DNA from 4 places in the Synechococcus sp. W4D4 genome. Region 1 is predicted to be linked to each of the others. Evidence: predicted binding sites of a transcription regulator. Region 1 holds the regulator's gene; each other region holds the start of a gene.

The links. The regulator NtcA, encoded in region 1, controls nitrogen genes in cyanobacteria. The targets are predictions, from matches to a motif close to GTANCNNNNGNTAC.
Region 2: the regulator NtcA is predicted to act here: its motif matches at 1,325-1,338, upstream of ACLM42_RS12350 (anthranilate phosphoribosyltransferase family protein).
Region 3: the regulator NtcA is predicted to act here: its motif matches at 1,459-1,472, upstream of ACLM42_RS12320 (molybdenum cofactor guanylyltransferase).
Region 4: the regulator NtcA is predicted to act here: its motif matches at 1,713-1,726, upstream of ACLM42_RS09400 (DUF4278 domain-containing protein).

Annotation. Positions count from the first base shown of each region.
Region 1 is NZ_CP180404.1:1,855,764-1,859,380, forward strand. It holds gene dcd (dCTP deaminase) at 1-148, opposite strand, end outside; gene ACLM42_RS10430 (cob(I)yrinic acid a,c-diamide adenosyltransferase) at 148-738, opposite strand; gene rph (ribonuclease PH) at 856-1,590, shown strand; gene ntcA (global nitrogen regulator NtcA) at 1,656-2,396, shown strand; gene ACLM42_RS10445 (DUF3084 domain-containing protein) at 2,472-3,617, shown strand, end outside.
Region 2 is NZ_CP180404.1:2,254,154-2,257,770, reverse strand. It holds gene ACLM42_RS12360 (hypothetical protein) at 1-644, shown strand, start outside; gene cynS (cyanase) at 714-1,166, opposite strand; gene ACLM42_RS12350 (anthranilate phosphoribosyltransferase family protein) at 1,390-2,454, shown strand; gene ACLM42_RS12345 (hypothetical protein) at 2,464-2,661, opposite strand; gene ACLM42_RS12340 (hypothetical protein) at 2,689-2,850, opposite strand; gene ACLM42_RS12335 (nitrate reductase associated protein) at 2,983-3,450, shown strand; gene ACLM42_RS12330 (molybdopterin oxidoreductase family protein) at 3,431-3,617, opposite strand, start outside.
Region 3 is NZ_CP180404.1:2,248,792-2,252,408, forward strand. It holds gene moaA (GTP 3',8-cyclase MoaA) at 1-839, opposite strand, end outside; gene ACLM42_RS12320 (molybdenum cofactor guanylyltransferase) at 836-1,423, opposite strand; gene ACLM42_RS12325 (NarK family nitrate/nitrite MFS transporter) at 1,692-3,245, shown strand; gene ACLM42_RS12330 (molybdopterin oxidoreductase family protein) at 3,327-3,617, shown strand, end outside.
Region 4 is NZ_CP180404.1:1,681,208-1,684,824, reverse strand. It holds gene ACLM42_RS09425 (glycosyltransferase family 2 protein) at 1-99, shown strand, start outside; gene ACLM42_RS09420 (HEAT repeat domain-containing protein) at 57-533, opposite strand; gene ACLM42_RS09415 (photosystem I reaction center subunit VIII) at 646-762, shown strand; gene ACLM42_RS09410 (photosystem I reaction center subunit XI) at 807-1,298, shown strand; gene ACLM42_RS09405 (hypothetical protein) at 1,423-1,644, shown strand; gene ACLM42_RS09400 (DUF4278 domain-containing protein) at 1,753-1,920, shown strand; gene ACLM42_RS09395 (mechanosensitive ion channel family protein) at 2,118-3,617, shown strand, end outside.

The DNA of each region.
Region 1 (3,617 bases):
GCAGGTCGTAGCCATAGGACGAGCAGCCAAAGCTCAGCACCGGCTTTTCGCTGTTCTCAGGGTCGAGATGACGAACCAGCTGCGGCTGAAACGGCTCGAGCATGCCTGCAGCGGCCTGCTCATTGATCCAACGGTCGTTTTTGAGCATTAGAAACCTCGGCGCAGCTGGGTGACCTGATCAGCCATGGCCAACAAAGCCGTGGGCATGGACGGCCCAGTCAGGATCACATCCAGGTGAGAGGGCCGCTGCTCCAGAGCAGAGACCACTTCCACCTCAGCCAGATAGCCCAACTCCACCGCCAGACCGAGCTCATCCAGCACCAGCTGATCGAGCTGACCACCCAGGAGCTGCTCCCGGGTGTACTCCCAGATCTCCCTCACGGCCTCCACATCCGCCTGGGACGCAGGCGTGGGCTCCGCCAAACAACCCGACACCGCTGGCCTGAGCCACTGCAGACGGCCACAGAGCCAGACGCTGCGCTCGAGGCCTTGATCGACGCCACCTTTAAGAAACTGGCTGACCAGGACACGACTGCCCAGTCCTGCACTGCGCAAGGCCTGACTGAACACCCCGCTGAAGCTGCCGCGGAACGGCGCTGTATGCACCTGAAGTTGCCCCTCCTGCTGGGCCGCCAGACGAACGCTGCGGGAAGGAGCAGACGCTGGAATCGAGGCCAGCGGGCGCAGGTGTCCAGCACGGGGCGTAGCGCTGGGAGTGGCTGCAAGGCTGGCCGTCATCGATTGCATGGCTGCCGCTTGGGATCCTGAATGTAGCGGCGTTAGGCCGTCCGGCAAGCAACAAGCACTACCTGTAGTGCAAACACCCGTACCATCGAGACACTGAGCCAGCCCGCAATGAGCAGCACCCAACCCCGGCGGGACGGCCGCGGCGCCATGGATCTGCGCAGCACTCGCTTCGACTGGGATCCGATGGGGTTTGCCCTGAGCTCAGTCACGGTTCACACGGGGCGAACCGCCGTGATCTGCAGCGTTTGCCTCGAAGAAGGCGTCCCGAAATGGCGAAAAGGTTCAGGCAAAGGCTGGCTGAGTGCCGACTACAGACTGCTGCCGGCCAGCACCCCCAGCCGCCAGCCAAGGGAGCTGATTAAGCTGAGCGGCCGCACCCAGGAAATTCAACGCCTGATTGGCCGCAGCCTCAGGGCCTGCCTCGATCTCGAGGCTCTGGGCGAGAGGACGCTGCAGATCGATTGCGACGTTCTGCAGGCCGACGCCGGGACCCGCACGGCCTCCATTACTGGGGCCTGGGCCGCCTTGGCCCTGGGACTGCGCCGGCTCGAGCAGCGGGGGGTGCTGGAGCGATCTCCCTTAATCGGTCAGGTGGCAGCAGTCTCGGTTGGCCTGGTCGATGGGGAAGCGCTACTGGATCTGGACTACAGCGAAGACAGCCGAGCCGAGGTGGATTTGAACGTGGTGATGAATCAAGAGCAGCATTTGCTCGAAATTCAGGGCACCGCAGAGGGCGCACCCTTCAGTCGCCAACAGCTTTCTACCCTGGTTGACCTGGCCGAAGCTGGAATCCAGCGCCTTCTGAGCGCTCAGAGCCAGGCCTTGGCAGAAGCCCCGAATTAGTTTCAATGGCTACATGGCTGCCCTGGACTGATCCGTAGGTTCATAAACACATCAGTCGCGCTGACATGGTTGTGGCCACGCAAGGATTCAGCCGCTACTCCCCTAGCCCCACTACCGGTACGTCCGTGATCGCACCGATCGCGGGCAGTCCGCTACCGCCTAATGCAACGCTCCTGGATGTGATCCGGGGCCTCAGCGGCAGCACGACGGAAATCGTCGAGCGCGGCAAAACGATCTTTTTCCCTGGGGATCCAGCCGAGAAGGTCTACCTCCTCAAACGCGGAGCAATCCGCCTCTCCCGCGTCTATGAATCGGGCGAGGAGATCACGGTGGCGCTCCTGAGGGAAAACAGCCTGTTCGGGGTGCTCTCCCTGCTGACTGGTCAGCGCTCGGACCGCTTCTATCACTCCATTGCTTTCACCCGCGTCGAGCTCGTGACAGCCCCCGCCACCTCGGTGCGGAAGGCCATTGAGCAAGACCCCGCGGTGGGCCTGCTGCTGCTGCAGGGCCTGTCCTCTCGGATCCTGCAAACCGAGACCATGATCGAAACCCTCACCCACCGCGACATGTCCTCGCGACTGGTGAGTTTCCTGCTGGTGCTCTGCCGCGACTTTGGGGTTCCCAGCAGCGAAGGCATCACGATCGACCTGCGTCTCTCCCACCAGGCCATCGCCGAAGCGATTGGATCCACCCGGGTCACCATCACACGCCTGCTGGGTGACTTACGCAACGACGGTCTGGTGCAAATCGACCGCAAGAAAATCACCGTTTTCGATCCCTTGGCCCTCGCCAAACGCTTCAGCTAAACGGCTGAACTGGTGGCTGATCCCAGCTGATTTCCCACCGCCTGCAACCGATACTGACCGTCGTCGCCCAACGTCGTGTCCGGCTGGATCCTCATCCTGGCGCTGCTCATCCTCGGGGGAGTGCTCTCCACCCTGGGAGATCGCTTGGGATCCAAGGTCGGCAAGGCGCGTCTGAGCTTGTTTCGGCTCCGGCCCAAGAAGACGGCCGTGGTCATCACGGTCCTGACGGGCAGCTTGATCAGCGCGATCTCGCTCGGTCTGATGCTGCTCGTCAGTGATCGCCTGCGCACGGGGCTGTTCGAACTCGATCAGATCGAGCAGCGCTTGCGGGACAGCCGCAACGACTTGGCACAGAGCCGCACAGCCCTTCGCAGTGCAGAGAAGGAACGCAGCGAGGCCCAAAGCCAACTCAAGGTGGTGGCCCAGCAGGCCAGCCGACTCCAACGGGAACTGGCCCCGCTGATGGAGCAACGCCGGCAACTGGAAGCCGAGCGCGATCGCCTCAGCCGCGACATCGCGGCCAAGGATGCAGACCTACAACGCAACCGCTCTGAGCTCGCCAAGCTGAACAGCAAGATCAAGAGCAGCAGCCAAGAACTGGAGCGCCTCGAGCGCAATCTGATTGCCCTACGGCAAGGCGATGTGGTGATCAGCAGCGGCCAACTCCTCGAGGTCGCCAAGGTGCGAATCGAGAAACCCAGCCAGGCCAGGGAGGTGATTCACGCGCTGCTGCAACGCACGAATCTGAACGTCTACCAACGGGTGCTACCCGGGGAGACACCCAACCGCCAAATCCTCCTGGTCCCGCGCAGCGACATCAGCAAATTGGAGACGACCCTCAGCAAGAGAGGTGAGTGGGTGGTCAGTCTGATCTCGGCCGCCAACGTGCTCAAGGGCGAGCGTCAGGTGGTGGCTTTCCCAGATGTCAGGCCCAATAAGCGGGTCGTTCGCAGCGGTGAGCAACTGGCCACCACCGTCCTGGAGATCGATGAACGATCACCAGATCAGGTGCGCAGCCGCCTCAACCTGCTCCTAGCCGCGGCCTTCACCCGCGCCCAACGCCAAGGGGCTCTAGCCAATGGCCTCCAATTCGACCCGGCGCGCCTCAGCCAACTGGCCGACGCCCTGGTGAACCGTCCCCAGGGAAAGACGGCGAAACTCGAGGCCGTCTCGAGAGCCAACAGCGATCTGGCCGACCCCATTGCCGTGGACATCCGCTGG
Region 2 (3,617 bases), 400 kb from region 1:
CCCTGGCCCTCAGCCTGGCTGAGCGCTTGGGGATGGCTGGACCCGAGGCTATCGATTGGATCCTTCCCCTCTGCCAATCGCAGGGCATCACGAGACCGCTGATCCGCGCACTGGGCATCTGTCACCACCCCCAAGCCTGCGAGCAACTCTTGGCCTGGCTCCCCAATGCCGGCGTGCTTGAGCCTGAGGTGCTTGAAGCGCTGGGTTGCTGGGGAAACCTGATCGACATCACGATCATCGAAGACGCACTGAGGGCCCCTGGCCAAAGCCATCGCCTGGCAGGACTGACGCTGCTGACCTTCCGCAACCGCAGCCTCGAAGCCAGCGAAGTTCTGCGGCTGACGACCCCTCTCCTGGAGGATTTCCGGTCCGAGGTTGTCATCGCCACAATCAAGCTTTTGCAAAGGCGCAACGAACCCGTCGTCTTAGAGGCGATCAGCAGCCGCATCAGCCTGGATGCACTGCCAGGTGTGGCTGAGACAGCTCTTCAAGCCCTCGGTTGCATCGGCAGCCTCGAGAGCTGCCAACACTTGCTCGCCCTACGCAGCCAGCTAGCCGGCACAGTGCTCGAAGAGCCGCTGGAGCGTCAGCTCAAGGCCCAGATCCGACATCGCGCCTGGATTGAACAAGCCATCAATGCCTAGGTTTTCACTCTGAGGTTTGTGACCATAAAAAAAGCCCCCTTTCGGGGGCTTTTGCATGGGGAGATCAACTCACCACTTTTTATAGGGAAGGAATTTGCCGCACATGGTGACCTTGACGCGATCACCAGCGGGATCTTCAACTTTGTCGACATCCAGAGTGAAGTCGATGGCACTCATGATGCCGTCGCCAAACTTCTCTTGAATGACGTCCTTCAGGGGCATTCCATAGACCTGCATGATCTCGTAGAAGCGATAGATCAGTGGGTCGGTAGGGATCACGGGATCCAGGCCACCCTTGGTCGGGAAGGCTTGCAGGGCCTCGGTGATGGCGTGATCGAGGCTCAACAGTTCAGCGAGCTTTTGAGCCTCTTCGGGCGAGGCGGTGGACTGGCCGTAGAACAACGAAGCAATCCAAACCTCGTCACGACCCAGCGCGGATTCCAGGTCGGCAAAGCTGAGGCCCTTGGCCTTCTTTGCTGCCATCAAGGTGGCGGTGATTGTGGCTGGCGAAGGAGCAGCCAGCGAGGGCATGGAAGCGGGAGTAACCGTCATGGAGACAGGCCAATAGCGATGAGAGGAGCGAACAGAATGGAGCGCTATCTGCCATCCGTTCAGCAACAAGAATCGCCGCAGTTGCGCACGCGCTGCGCAGCCGTTGCTACGGAGCCGGCAACCGATTAGTAGCCGCTGCTACCAGAACCGGTCCTGTGGCCACAGAAAATCAATTCATTGTCCCTCTGTCGGCATGACCGTCGCCGCACCCGTCACCGACAGCACGCCCCAAGGCCGAGCAACATTCAAGGCGTACCTGCAAAAGGTGGGCAGTGGTGAGCACACCAGCCGTGGTCTCAGCCGAGAAGAGGCCGCCCATGCCCTTGAGCTCATGCTCGACGGAGCGGCCAGTCCGGCCCAAATCGGTGCCTTCCTGATCGCACACCGCATCCGCCGGCCCGAGCCCCAGGAACTCACCGGGATGCTCGATGTTTACCGCCAGCGGGGCCCTCAACTCAGGACCGAGAAGCCGGCCATCAGCTTCGGCATGCCCTTCGACGGGCGGACCCGAACGGCCCCGATTTATCCGCTCACCGCTCTAGTGCTCTCCAGCGCCGGACTGCCCGTAGTCCTGCAAGGGGCGGGCCGGATCCCGGTGAAGTACGGAATCACGGCCATGGAGCTCTTCGCCGCCCTGGGGCTCCAACTGGCCGGCCGCAGTGTTGCGTGGGTGCAAGAGAAGCTCCAGTGCTGCGATCTGGCCCTGGTGCATCAACCCGATCACCTACCCGATGCCGAATCCCTGATTCCCTATCGAGAGGACCTTGGCAAGAGGCCACCCCTCGCGAGCCTGGAACTGCTCTGGACTGCGCACCAAGGCGAGCATCTCCTGGTCAGTGGCTTTGTGCACCCACCCACCGAAGCGCGGGCCTGGAAAGCACTCGAACTCGCCGGAGAAACCAACGTGCTCACCGTGAAAGGTCTCGAAGGAAGCACCGATCTGCCCATCAGCCGGGCTTGCGTCACCGGCCGACCAGGCCCCGAGGCCGAGGGACGCCAGATCCTTCACCCCAGGGACAACGGTTGCTACGGGGCCGACCCCCTTTGGGAAGGACTGGAGACCTGGAGCAGCCAAGCCGCAGCCGCCCTCGGCGGGCAAGGGGAACTCGCGACTGCTCTGATCTGGAATGCCGGCACCTATGTATGGCAGGCGGGTCTTGAGAGCACCCATGCCAACGGACTGGAGCGTTGCCGGGAACTGCTCAGCTCAGGGGCCGTCATGACCCATCTCCAACGGCTCCGCCAGGAGATGGGTTGACAAGCGAACTCAGCGCTCGCCCAGGACTTGCCACATCGCGGCTTGACCAGCGATCACGGGCTGCACCGGAGCGGGTGCAGAGGTCGCGACGGAAGCGCTACGGATGAGCTGAACGCCCAAGGACGCCACAACAAAGGCTCCGAGGAAACCCGTAGCAATGGTCAGGGGATGGCGGCCCTGAGCCGCGACTCCAGTTTTGGTTGCCATGACGGCAGAAGGGATTCGACCCAACCACTATGGAGACGCCAGCCAGCCATCGCCAGCTGAACCGGTCCAAAACGTTGTGGAAGCCGCCGGTGCGATGGACCAAGCGGCTGCGCCGGCCAACAGACGATCGCTGCTCAGCCAGCCATGGGAACCGCCCAGCAACACCCCAAGAGCAACGGCGAGACGCATGGCAGAGCGGTTGATTGAGGTGAGTTTGAAGAGATCAACGGACGCATTTGGGTGCCGTTGACACCAAACCGTTCACCCCACTGCCAGCAATCCCCAGAAGCGTCAAAATCACTACCAGAACCCCGTCTGGCCGTGACCTCTGAGGCCCCCTCGGCAAGCCATTGCTTCGACTTCGAGAGCGATTTCATCGGCAACTGGCGCTGCATTCCCCTCTGCGTGCGCCGCAAGCTGGATCTCTGTGGCGTCAAGCTCAAGCTCAACCACTGGCTGGCCCTGAACCAAACGCAACGGCAGAGCATCGTCGACTGGGAGGACACGCCGGAGGGCCTCGCTCAACTGCGCCAACACCTGCTGGCGTGCACCGAGTCCATGGCCGACGGTCAGGCCAAAACGCTGCCGATCTCAACCGGGGAGACCTGGCAGAACCCCCTCGAGATCCCCGAGCTCCTCACCGCCGCCGCCCAGAACCGCGGCATCACCCTCCGGCCTGAGCAGTGGTCCGCCCTCAGCGAGCTCGAGCGCTTTGCCCTCTGCAAGCTGGCGCGGCCGGGGCATGACCACCACAACCTGGAGGCGGCCTTCAGTGAAGTGCTGGCGTAAACCAGCGGCGGAGTGCCTCGAGCCGTCCGGCCTCCTGCTCGAGCGGCTTGACCACCGACACCGCTGGAGCAACGATCACGGCGCAGGCCTTGAGTTCCGGCTGCTTGGAAACCGGGCAGGCCTGATCGTGCATCAAGGTGTTGGCCTCACAGGCGTTCTCCTGGGTG
Region 3 (3,617 bases), 390 kb from region 1:
GTGACCCGCAGCCGGTTGCAATCGCCGCAGAAGGGTTGGCTGATCGAGGCCACGACGGCGACCGAGCCGTTGCCATCGCGGTAACGCCAGCGGCTGGCGGTGCCATGGGCGGCCCGCCCGAGGGGCTCCAGGGGCCAGTGGCGGCTGAGGCGTTGGAGCATGTCCGCGGCGGGGACGACGTCCTCGGGGGACCAGCCATTGCGGTTGCCCACATCCATGGTTTCGATCAGCCGCAACTCCAGGCCGTGCTCTCGGGCGAGGGCGGCGAGGGGGAGCAGTTGATCGTCGTTGCGCCCGCGTTGGATCACGCTGTTGAGCTTCAGCGCCCCTGCGGCTGGATCAAATCCAGCGGCCTTGGCCGCGGCGATGGCCGCCAGGACCTGCTCCAAAAGCTGCTCCCCCTGCTGCGGCCGGCCACTCATCTCCCCCACCCGCTCAGGGTCGACGGCATCGAGGCTGATGGTCAGGCGTTGCAGCCCGGCTTGCCGCAGCCGCAGGGCGCGGGCTGGGCTGAGCAGGACGCCATTGGTCGTCAGCGCGATGTCCTTCAGGGCGCTGAGGGGGCTGCCTGTTTCCCGGCGGCCCTGGTCGATCGCCTCGAGCAGGTCGTCGAGATCGGGTGCCAACAGAGGTTCTCCGCCGGTGAGGCGCAGGCTGCTGACCCCCAGGCTGCAGGCCGCTTCGATCACCCGCAGCCGCTGCTCGGTGCTCAGCCTGTCGGCGGGTTCTTGGCCGTCGGGCTGGCAGTAGGGGCACGCCAGGTTGCAGCGCGCCGTCAGGGAGAGCCGCAGGACTCCGAGGGGACGCTGGAGTTGATCGGTGGCGGTGCCTGCGCTCATGCCATCAGCCTGGCGCGCTCGGCCGGGGTGTTCGCATTGATCAGCGGCTGGGCTGGGAGCACTACAGCTTGATGGGGGATGGTGGCGAGCCAGGCCTGCCAGCGCCGCTCTCCGCTGGCCAGGACCTCGGCCAGGCCGTTGCGTTGCTCGGGTCCACCGGGATAGATCCCCAGCAGGGGCTGCAGCCGCTCGCCGTCATGGGCAACGGCGGCCTGGCTGGGGGAGCGCCTCCAGTGCTCGATCAATGAGTCCAGTGTTCTTCGGTTGAGCTGGGGCATATCCACCGGCACCACTAGCAGGGCGCTGTCGCTGCCCCTGGGAAGGACCAGCTGCAGGGCGTGGAGGGGGCCTTGGGCGGGTGCGGGCTCCAGGGCCAGTGCAACACGCTCGAGCCCGGCGATCAGGTCGGCATGGCTGCTGTCTTGGCTGCAGACCGCCACGGAGGGGCAGACCTGGCTTAGGAGTTCAGCGGCACGCGACAGCCAGCTCCCGCCGTTGGGGTGGGGGAGGGCTGCTTTGTCCTGGCCCATCCGCCGGCTGGCGCCGCCGCAGAGCACTGCTCCCTGGAGCCGCATCGGAGTCATCGCTGCACGATGTAACCCCAGGAACCCCTGGAAGCGTCGCTGTTGCTACAAAACAGGCCTTGAACTACTACCTGCGGGATAAGTGATAAGTGCCATTAATTCCTCTCATTAGGCCGCGCCCTGCTTTGCGGTCGAGTTGCTCTTTGGTAACTGTCGTTACCCGAGTCAGTAGGTGGCGAGTGGTCCAATCTCTTCAGCGCTTGATGCGCTGTCCCCCTGGTCGCTGCTTTTTTGAAGGCCTGGGCTCATCCCACTGTCCCTGTCCTCCATGCTTAGCGATCTTTGGTCGCTCCAGGGGAGATATCGCACTCTTCATCTCACCTGGTTCGCCTTCTTCCTGACGTTTGTCGTCTGGTTCAACCTTGCTCCTCTAGCGACAACCGTTAAGGCCGACCTTGGCCTTGACCTAGGTCAAATTCGTACCGTTGCGATCTGCAACGTTGCACTCACGATTCCCGCTCGCGTGCTGATTGGCATGCTGCTGGACAAGTTCGGTCCCCGTAAGACCTATTCGGGCATTCTTGTCTTCTCGGTGATTCCCTGTCTGCTGTTTGCATCAGCGCAGGACTTCAATCAGCTGGTGGTTGCTCGCCTGCTGCTCTCCATTGTTGGTGCCGGCTTTGTGATCGGTATCCGCATGGTGGCTGAATGGTTTCCGCCCAAAGAGATCGGTCTGGCGGAAGGGATCTACGGCGGTTGGGGCAACTTTGGTTCGGCCTTCTCCGCACTGACTCTCGTCGCCCTGGCTGGCTTCCTCTCCTTCTCAGGTGGCTTCGAGCTCCCCACCGGCGCCATCTTGAATTGGCGTGGAGCAATTGCTCTGACCGGCATTATTTCGGCCGTCTACGGGGTGATCTACTTCTTTAACGTCACCGATACTCCCCCGGGAAAGACCTACCAAAAGCCCGCTAAGTCCGCTGGTCTTGAAGTGACCTCCATGCGGGACTTCTGGGGCCTGCTGGGCATGAATGTTCCCTTCGCGGCCATTCTCTGCGTGCTCTGCTGGCGCCTGCAAAAGGTTGGCTTCCTGAACGCCGGCACCTATCCCCTGGCGCTCCTCGCAGTTCTCGTTTGGTTTGGCTTCCAGACCTGGGGCATTATTCGCACCAACCGCGACCTGATCAACGGCGTTAAGCAATACCCCAAGGACGACCGCTACGAGTTCAAGCAGGTCGCCATTCTGGAGCTCACCTACATCGTGAACTTCGGATCTGAGTTGGCGGTTGTCTCCATGCTGCCGACATTCTTTGAGACCACGTTTGATCTTCCGAAGGCAACTGCCGGCATCCTGGCGTCCTGTTTTGCCTTTGTGAACTTGGTGGCTCGCCCCGGTGGCGGCCTGATTTCCGACAAGCTCGGTAGCCGCAAAAACACCATGGCCTTCCTCACCGGTGGCCTGGGCATTGGTTACTTGATCATGAGCATGATCAAGCCGGGCACCTTCTCCGGTTCCCTGGGCATCACCGTCGCGGTGTTGATCACGATGCTCGCCTCGTTCTTCGTCCAGGCCGGTGAAGGCGCCACCTTCGCGATGGTGCCCCTGGTCAAGAAGCGCGTCACGGGTCAGATCGCAGGTCTGGTGGGCGCCTACGGCAACGTTGGTGCGGTTGCTTACCTGACGATCTTCAGCCTGCTGCCGATGTGGATGGGTGGCGGCAAGGATCCCTCTGCAGAGATCGTCGCTTCCTCCAACAGCGCCTTCTTCCAGATCCTCGGGATTGCCGGATTGATCGTTGCTTTCCTCTGCTTCTTCTTCCTCAAGGAGCCCAAGGGTTCCTTCTCTGCAGAGCACGCTGACGAGAAGGTGCTCGTCAACGCTTGATTCACCCCCAACACAGGGGTCTGTTCGGGGCGGCCCCGTTGAGCTGCCCCTTTTTCATTTGACGCTGTTTTGGGTGTGGTGATGGCCTCCGGCAACGTGCGCAGCCAATGTCCCTACTGCGGGGTGGGCTGTGGTCTTGAACTGATTCCACCGGCCTTGCCGGGCCAGGCGGTCAAGCGTGATGCCGAGGGCAATCCCATGTGGACGGCTCGCGGTGACCGCCAGCATCCCTCGAGCCTGGGCCAGGTCTGCATCAAGGGGGCGACCGTTGGCGAGACCTTGGCCCGGGGGCGCCTTCGCGAGCCCCTCTATCGCGCCAGCCTGGACGAACCGTTCCAACCCATCACTTGGGAGCAGGCGATGGACCTGCTG
Region 4 (3,617 bases), 170 kb from region 1:
GGCTTGCTTTCAGAGGTGCAGATGCGCACTTATCACGAGAGCCAGGGCCGCCCGATCTATCGCATCCGGGAGACGTTGCGCGGCAGTTTGAGCGGTTGAGCCACGGCGACCGGAGCGCTGCTGCGGCCGCGGAAGTTGGTCATGGCTTCAGCGGCGAGCTGGGCAACAACCTGATCGGCATCGCGCAGGCCGCGGCGAATTAGCGGCAGGGCCTCGCGGTGGCGCCAGAGCTGGCAGATCGCCATGGCGGTGCGGCGCTGCTCACCACCTGCGCGGAACTGCTGCTCGAGTTGCTTCAGCAGCTCCCCGCGGCCGCGGCGATCGCTGGCTGCCGGAAGCACAACCATGGCGCTGCTCGCCTGAGTTGTGGAGTCGTTCCCTCCACCAGGGATGACCAATTCCATTTGGCCGCGGTTCAGGGCCGCAATGGCGGAAGCATCGGTGGAGCGCAGGATATTGCGCTTGGGCCGGCCCAGGACCCAGCAGGCCGCCACGACACCTGCGAGGACGATTCCGGTGAAGGCCTGGGTCATGGCTCGGCGCGGCTGGTTGGTCTGAACTTTTATGTCGCCCCTGGAGGCCCCGAAGAGCAGCTCCGGCAGGGCTCCTTACAGTGCCGAACGGTAGCTGTATTGGCCCACGCTGATGACCGGAGACTTCGTCGCCGCCTGGATGCCCTCGGTGTTCGTGCCCCTTGTCGGGATCCTGGCTCCTGCTGTGGCCATGGCCCTGCTGTTCAACGTGATCGAAGCCCGCGACTGAGTTGTCGCCGCTTTATTCCCGAGCCACCTGACGTTCTTCCCCCGATGACCGTGACCCCCGTGGCCGACCCCTGCGTCGGCAATCTGGCCACTCCCGTCAACAGCAGCTACTTCAGCCGCGCTTTCCTGGGCGCGCTGCCTGCTTATCGCCCCGCCCTCTCTCCCAACCGTCGCGGTCTGGAAGTGGGTATGGCCCATGGCTTTTTCCTTTACGGCCCCTTCACCATCTGCGGCCCCCTGCGCGCTACCGAGTACGCCAGCACCGCTGGTCTGCTGGCTGCCGTTGGTCTGGTCTCGATCCTGACGGTCTGCCTCTCGATTTACGGCACCGCTGGCCGCGGCCCCAACGTGCAGCCGGCTGACGCCACCATCGACAACCCACCTGCTGACCTGTTCACCAAGGCTGGCTGGGCTGAATTCGCTAGCGGTTTCTGGCTCGGCGGTTGCGGCGGTGCTGCCTTCGCTTGGTTCCTGGCTGGAACCACCATCGTGGCTCCCCTGGTGAAGATTGCCGGTGGCGTCTGGAGCGTCGGCTGAGCCCAGCCCGATCCACGTCCATTCACTCTTTGCCCGCCAGATCCTTTGGGGTCCGGCGGGCTTTTTGATGCCTTGCCGTTCGTTGGGGCCATGGCTATCGAGTCAGTAGAGCTGTGGTGCTGTGATGACGCGTTGGCCTGCTTTGGTTCTTGCGGCGACCCTCTCGGCTCTGCCTGGTGCAGCGATGGCTGAGCCCCTGCCGCCGCCGATCGGTCCACTTCCTTCTTCCGATCAGACCGATCAGGGTTATCCGGGGGATGTGGAGAACGCCCTGAGTGATTTCACGCGTTTTCAGTGCGATTTGCTGTTCTTTCTGACCCCACGGCAGAACTGCCCAAGCGATTAAGCATCGAAATCTGCGTTGTGTAATCGCCTGAACGACACGCCTGGTTTCGGCGCGGCTAAAACAGTGCTGTAGCAACCGCTACAAAACGTTCACCTCGGCACCTTTTGGTTGCCTGAGGCGCAGTTCGATCCAGGCCATGGAACGGGGACCTGGGCTGACTCCGAGGAACTACCCATGACCCTCACCTATCGCGGCCAGAAGTACCAGCAGAACAAAGAGGCTGTCTCTTCCAAGCATCCTCAGCTGAACTACCGAGGCCTCAAGTACGTCAAGTGATTCCCGCTTGATTTCGATGCTTGAAGCCCCGCATTTGCGGGGCTTTTTTGTGTCAACTGAGTCGGTAGTGGTGAGAGGATGAGCGGCTCTTTTTCGTGCTGCTACGCAGCCCGTTCATGCCGCAGCTGATGGCGTTCCGGCGAGGCCTTCTCCGGGGGCTTCTGGTTCTTTTGGTTGGGGCGTTATGGCTTGTTGGCTTGGTCCAGGTTCAGGCTGCTGAAGTCCTGGAGAAACCCGCGATTCCCGGTTGCAGTCCAGATCCTCAGGTCATTGCGTTGGCTGGTGAGCCGGTGCTTGAAGTCCGCCGGCCTCCCGCTGGGGAGTCCTTGCGCGCCTATGGCGAGCGTCAGGAGGAAGCCCTGCTGGAGATCGCCAAGGACTACGCGCTGCAGCCGTCCCGGCTCCAGCGTTGGGAGGATGAGCCGTTCTCGATCATTGGCTTCAAGTCGCCTGGGCTTGAACCGCGGGCGGTGATCGCCGTCGATGACAAACAGGCCCGTTGTTTTGAGCTGAGTCGCGAGGAGCTGGCCAGTCGTTATCTCACGACCCTGCAACTGGCGATTCGCCAATACCGGGTCAATCACTCATTGACCTCGTGGTTGAAAGCCACGGCCCTGGCGGCGCTCTTCCTCGGTTTGTACCTGGGCTGGATCCGCCTCCAAAGCGCGGCCAATCGACAACTCCGTGCCCAGGTGGATCGCGGAGCAATGTTCGGGGTGCCGTTCAGGCGCTTGAAGCGGTTCCCTCTACCGATCGGGGCGGAGCGACTGAAGGCGCTGTTGCAGCAGATCAGGCAGGTGGTGCACTGGTCCCTGCTGGCTCTGGTCACCTACCTACTGGTGCCGCTTTTGCTCGCCTTCTTCCCGCCAACGATGGCAATGTCGAAGGGGCTGCGCGGTCAGATCCTCCAGTTCATCGGTGGGGTTCTTGATGGCGTGGTTGAGGCGATCCCTGGTCTGGTTTCCGTCGGTTTGATTTTGGGGATCACGTTTGTCCTGGTCCGGTTGAGCGGGGCTTGGTTTCGGGCTCTGGATCAAGGGCGAATCGCCATCCCAGGCTTCTATCAGGAGTGGGCGAAACCGACGGCTCGGATCGTGTCGATCCTGCTGGTGCTCGCCGGATGTGCGGCGGCCTTCCCCTACATCCCCGGATCTGGAACCCGGGTCTTTCAAGGGGCCGGTCTGTTTCTGGGTGTTCTGGCCGCCTTGGGTTCCAGCGCCATCGCCAACAACGTGATCAGTGGCCTGATGCTCATCTACACCCGAGCGTTTCGGGAGGGGGACCGCGTTGAGATCAACGGGGTGACTGGTGTTGTGCAGGAGCGAGCCCTCTTAGTCACGCGGATTCAGACCCCGCGGAATGAATTGGTGAGCATCCCCAATGCCACCGTGATTGGGGCCTCCGTGGTGAACTTCAGTTTTTCCCAGCGGGAGATCAAACAGCCCATTGCCATCGCCACCTCGGTCACCCTCGGCTACGAGGTCCCATGGCGAACCATCCATGCCCTGATGTTGCAGTCAGCCCGGGAGACCACCGGGGTCAGTGATCTTCAGGAGCCCTACGTCCTGCAAACCGCTCTCAACGACTTTCATGTCAGCTACGAGGTCACGGCCTTCGTGAGTGATCCGTCCCGCTATCGCGAGTCCCTGTCCGAATTGCACGGACGCCTGCAAGATCGCTTCGCCGAGGCCGGGATC